Linked DNA regions of Chitinophaga caseinilytica. The protein of the gene in region 2 interacts with the protein of the main gene of each other region in a pairwise test. Links are inferred from orthologs where the notes say so. Each region holds a gene or a part of one and is shown on either strand. Other genes may lie near its edges.

Region 1 (2,872 bases), 850 kb from region 2 along the record:
AAAGTGAAAGTCACCATCCCCGCAGGTGCCCTCAGCGCCAACCAAACCATCGGCATCCAGCGCATCAGCAACACCAATCCGTTGGGAACGGAACACGCTTACCGCATTACGCCGCACGGCCAGCGGTTCACCAAACCCGTGGAGCTGGCTTTCCAGTACGATAACGCCCTGCTCGACGGTACCCCGCCGCACGGCATGGGCATCGCTTACCAGGACGATAAAGGCATGTGGGTAGCCTTGCCGGCGGAAGTCAACACCACCGCCAAAACCATTACCGTAGCCACCACGCATTTTTCTGACTGGGACGTGTTCAGGGGCATGTCTATCGCCGCCACCATGAAAAAAGTGCCCGCCTCGCTCACCACCCTGATTATGGTTTTTGATGACAACAACCTGCTGGCGCCGCTCGTGCCGAAAAACGGCAGGTACATTCCCAAAGACAAAAATCTGGCGGATGACGAATACCTCGTCGGCTGGACCAAAAACGGTGCCGGCACACTCAACGGCGCAGGTTCCCAGGCATATTACACCGCACCGAACGAAGCACTGGGGCCTCCCCAGAACCCGGCCACCATTACCGCGGAATACCGCCCGCCATCTGGAGGCGTTTATATGCTGGCCATCGAGATCACGACGGAGAAAGGATTCCTCGACATCCGGATCAACGACGGCGCGTGGATCAAACTGGAACCGGTGAACGCCACGCTGATCGACGGGCTGTGGTCTGTCAGTACCCACCAGGTCCCGAACAGCCAGAAAGGAATCACCTTTTTCTGGCGCGGCGGAAAAGGCTCACACAACTTTGACCTGACTTCCAACATCGTATTGGCCCACGACGGTGTCACCGGTTACGCATCCAGCTACACACCGCCGAACGGCAATGAGGTAATACCCAGTCCGGGTGCTATAACCATTACGGACCTCGGGGAGAAAGACTTCTTCGTAGATGGAACGTTCGTTGCCTACAAGGCGGGCGTGCAGAGCGACAACAGCAAAACCGTAAAGCTGGAAGGCCGGTTTCGGGTGGTCAAAAGATGGTAATAACAGATTGACAACTGTAGATCAGGAAAAAGGCCCTGCCATTCAGGCAAGGCCCTTTCTCATATACGGACTGCTGCTAAAAGGGGAATATAGTGATCCTGTCCAATACGGGTCGGTCAACAGGAAAGGAGAGTAAAAGCCCTGCGAAAATACATCCGCCGGCCATCCCGGCCTACCGTATTAATACGCGATTTCAATAAAAAAGGCGGTACCGTGGTACCGCCTTTCGTTCGTTATTCCGGAGACCGGATTAGAACTTCTCCAGGCCGGAGAAGAAGAAATTGCCTTCGATAGCCGCGTTTTCGTCGGAATCGGAGCCGTGAACGGCGTTACGGCCGATAGACTCAGCGTAGATTTTGCGGATGGTGCCTTCCTCAGCCTGGGCCGGGTTGGTAGCACCGATCAGTTTGCGGAAATCTTCCACTGCGTTCTCTTTTTCGAGGATCGCTGCCACGATGTGGCCGCTGCTCATGAACTCAACCAGCTCGCCGTAGAAGGGGCGCTCTTTGTGCACAGCGTAGAATTCGCCGGCTTTCTCAGCGGAAAGACGGGTCAGTTTCATTGCGGTAATGCGGAAGCCTGCAGCGCAGATCTTGTCCAGAATGCCGCCGATGTGCCCGTTGGCCACAGCGTCGGGCTTGATCATGGTGAAAGTTTTGTTGCTCATATTGGTATTTGGTCGTTATACGTGAGAAAATGCCTTTTTGCGCCGCAAAAGTAATCACATTTTGTTTACCCGTAAAAAATTTTGAAATTCTGGCGCAATTGGTGAACTTCGCACTTCATTTGCTTAAACGAAAACGACCCGCTTTACGGCGGTAGCAACCTTTAAAAATCACACTGTTTACGGAATGAAGCCGATCGAGGATATCAAGCCACTGCTGGAAAGCCCCAAGAAGGTGGTCATCACCATGCATCAAAAACCGGATGCCGACGCTATGGGCTCTTCCCTGGCCATGTATCACTACCTGCGGCGTAAGGGTCACGACGTGACGGTAATTTCTCCCACCAACTTTCCCGACTTCCTGAAATGGATGCCCGGATGCGACCAGGTGCTGGATTTCGAGTCGCAGAACGATAAGGCCCTCAAAGCCATCGACGGCACCGAGATCCTTTTCTGCCTGGATTTCAACGCCATGAGCCGCACCCGCAACATGGAACCGGTTCTGGAAAAGCTGCAAAGCGTGAAAGTCCTCATAGACCATCACCTGGAGCCCCAGCCCGTATTCGACTTCGGTGTGAGCGACACTACCGCCGCCTCCACCGCCCAGCTCGTGTACGAGATCATCTACCGTTTGGGAGATGAACATTATATCGATAACGACATCGCCCAGTGCATCTACGCCGGCACCATGACCGATACGGGATCTTTCCGCTTCGCGTCTACCAGCGCCCGGGTACACCGCATGGTGGCCGATTTGCTGGAACGGGGGCTCGAACATGAGTACATCCACCAGGCCATTTATGATAATTTCCTCGAAAACCGCCTCCGGTTCATCGGCCATAGCCTCCTGAACCGTATGGAAGTCTTCTACGAAACAAATACCGCCATCATGGCGATCCCCTACAGCGACCTGAAACGGTTCGATCTGCAGACGGGAGACACGGAAGGACTGGTAAATTTCCTTTTATCCATCCAAGGCATTAAATTAGCGGCGCTGATCATCGACCGGAATTCCGAAGTGAAGCTGTCTTTCCGTTCCAAAGGCAACTTTGACGTAAACACCTTCGCCCGGAAATACTTCGAAGGCGGCGGCCATTTCAACGCCGCCGGCGGCAGAAGTGCCGATTCGCTCGATCGCACCGTTCAACGCTTCATCCGTGCCATGCA
Region 2 (2,976 bases):
TCATGGATAGCGCCGCGACAGTCATAGATGACGTGTTGCCGGTGAAGCACCTGTATTTCGATGAGCCGTTCCTCGTGATGGTGAGCCGGAAAGGAGCGGAGCACCCTTATTTTATCATGAAAGTGGCGAATGCGGAGTTGATGGAGACGATGAAAGGAAGAAAATAACTAATTAGGACTAATAGGCGTTACCAATCCGAAGGTAACCTTTTAGCAAAGTGAGATAATCGGGATGATTACTGTTAAAGTCTATTTCGAAATTTTCAGCCACTTTGCTGACAACCATTACTGATAGTTTGGGGGCTTCGATGTCCAAGTTCATTCTCAACCAATAATCTTTGTGGTCGTCGTTTTCAAATTCACATTCTCCGGGTAAGTTCATGATATATTTATCCGTGGATGCAAGAAAGAGGGAGGTAATATCTACGAAATCTTCCACCTTGTCGATCTGAGGTTTTACAAAATCATGTTCCATCAAGTTTCTGGTAGTATTGATTTTTCTCAAAACCCTGGGTGCCAAAATGCCTAGTTTTTGAATGATTTCCAGCTTTTTAGGGAAGCTCCACGTTTTATTTTTTGCTTGTTGGTAAAAATCAAATCCAATAAGGAGAGTATCGACTTGACTATCCAATGCACGCTTGGCATTGGACAACGCGTTAATTAATTTGTGGTCATATTCTGCGGCAAGATCTTGTTCTGCAAACCGTAAAAATTCATAAGGTTGGATGTCAAAATTGTTTATTACCCTTTCATGGGATCTGGATCCCCAACGAGTACCCGGTGCCTCCAAAAAATCGATGATTTGTGAAATTTCCATTGAAAAACTTTTTTAGCATACAAATACGTGATAATCTATAAATTGGATTGGGACGAATTAGACCGAATGTAAAAGGGAATGTATTGGATGGGAAGTGCCTGGGATAGCGGAGAATCCCATAAAAAAAGCCAAACCAGTTTGAGCTGATTTGGCTGAAAAGTGAACCGGATTGGATTCGAACCAATGACCTGCTGCTTAGAAGGCAGCTGCTCTATCCAGCTGAGCTACCGGTCCGGATTCACAATAAATTTTTTATTGGGAGTGCAAATTTATATAATTTTCCGTCAATAAATCAAATTTATCCTCTGAAACAAAGTTACAGCAATGGACGTAAAGATTGAAAGCAGTTGGAAAGATGCGCTGAAAGAAGAGTTCCAGAAGTCGTATTTCGAGCAGATAGTGATGTTCCTCAAGCACGAAAAAGCCCTCGGGAAAACGATCTATCCAAATGGAAGCCAGATTTTTAACGCGTTCGAGAAAACCCCCTTCTCCCAGGTGAAAGTGGTCATCCTCGGGCAAGACCCGTACCACGGGCCCGGCCAGGCGCATGGTTTATGCTTCTCCGTTCAAAAAGGCGTGAAACCACCGCCCTCCCTCGTCAATATCTACAAGGAAATGAACAAGGACCTCGGCATGGCCATCCCCGACACCGGAGACCTCACCCCCTGGGCCGAAAGCGGCGTGCTCCTCCTCAACGCTTTCCTCACCGTGCGCGACGGCGAGCCCGCTTCGCACAGCAAAATCGGCTGGGAAAACTTTACGGATGCCGTCATCCGCAAAATCTCCAACGAAAAGGAAGGCGTCATCTTCATGCTCTGGGGCCGCTTTGCCCAGGATAAACAGGTGCTGATCGACGCCACCAAGCACCACGTCCTCAAAGCCGCCCATCCTTCGCCATTCAGCGCCGACAAAGGATTTTTCGGCTGCCGGCATTTCTCGAAAGCGAACGAATTGCTCGTCAAACAAGGCCAGGAGCCCGTCAACTGGCAATTATAATATCCGAATACCTATTTTGCACACTGATGAATTGGCTTAAAAATATCGTTGGACGAATTTATGCCGTTTACGGTTTGCTGCTCTTCGCGGCTACCCTGCTCATCGTCCTTATCCCTATCTGGATCATCTCTTTCCTGCCTGATCCCCGCAAAACCCGCTATTTTCTGGGTATCGGCCGCGTTTGGATGAAGTTCTACATGCCCATGATCGGATGCCCCGTTTTCCGCAAAGGGCTCCAATTCTTCGAAAAAGGCCGTCAATATGTAGTGGTCTGCAACCATAATTCACTGATAGACGTGCCCGTGACCACGCCCGGCGTTCCCGGCGTCAATAAAACACTCGCCAAATCGTCTATGGGCAAAATCCCGCTGTTCGGCATGATGTACCACATCGGTGGCATCATGGTAGACCGCAGCAGCGAAGCCTCCCGCCGCGAAAGCGTCGTGAAAATGAAAGAAGCGCTGGCCATGGGCATGCACATGGTCCTCTTCCCGGAAGGGACCCGCAACCGCACCGGCCAGCCGCTCAAAGAATTCTACGATGGGGCTTTCAACCTCGCCATCGATACGCAAACCCCCATCATGCCATCACTTCTCTTTCACACCCGGAAAATCCAGGTGCCCGGGAAGTTCCTCTACGCCTGGCCACATCGCATCGACTACCATTTCCTGGAACCTATAGAAACGACAGGCCTCACGCGCGACGATACGCCCGCCCTAAAGGAAAAAGTGTTCCGCATCATGTGGGATTATTACACCGCTCACACCTGAGTGATCCACCAGGTATTGCCGAATGGGTCGCGGAAGCCCGCCGCCCGGCCGTAGTCTTTGTCTTCCGGCGCCTGCCGCGACTCGCTACCCTGCGCAAGTGCCTTTTTGTAAATACCGTCGGTATCGCCGACATACACGAAAACACTGCCCGTCTCCGCAGGCCATTCCGGCTTCGCCACACCGAACATGATGCCGCCATCGTCGCCCATCCGCAATTGCGCATGGATAATCTGCCCGTCGTCGCTGCGATACACGCCGTTTTCCGTGGCGCCCAGCACATCTTTCAGGAATCCGAGGAATTTTTCGCCGTCGTTGACGATGAAGTAGGGGCTGACGGTGTTGCTGCCCGCGGGTTTGTTCACAGTAGTCATAACAAATGATTTTTATCAAAGTT

What was found.
Region 1: the proteins of ung (region 2) and WJU22_RS19335 interact in binary tests that used the Escherichia coli proteins (3 or more experiments, as listed by UniProt). The link is inferred for Chitinophaga caseinilytica from one-to-one orthologs.

The regions. Positions count from the first base shown.
Region 1 is NZ_CP150096.1:4,692,140-4,695,011, forward strand. It holds WJU22_RS19335 (nucleoside-diphosphate kinase), read right to left. Parts: upstream 1,709-2,872; coding sequence 1,292-1,708; downstream 1-1,291. Other genes in the region: WJU22_RS19330 (hypothetical protein), read left to right, coding at 1-1,041; WJU22_RS19340 (DHH family phosphoesterase), read left to right, coding at 1,893-2,872. UniProt on the Escherichia coli protein: Major role in the synthesis of nucleoside triphosphates other than ATP. The ATP gamma phosphate is transferred to the NDP beta phosphate via a ping-pong mechanism, using a phosphorylated active-site intermediate.
Region 2 is NZ_CP150096.1:5,543,962-5,546,937, reverse strand. It holds ung (uracil-DNA glycosylase), read left to right. Parts: upstream 1-1,140; coding sequence 1,141-1,812; downstream 1,813-2,976. Other genes in the region: WJU22_RS22875 (VOC family protein), read right to left, coding at 2,573-2,953; WJU22_RS22880 (lysophospholipid acyltransferase family protein), read left to right, coding at 1,839-2,582; WJU22_RS22895 (hypothetical protein), read right to left, coding at 178-816; WJU22_RS22900 (hypothetical protein), read left to right, coding at 1-167. UniProt on the Escherichia coli protein: Excises uracil residues from the DNA which can arise as a result of misincorporation of dUMP residues by DNA polymerase or due to deamination of cytosine.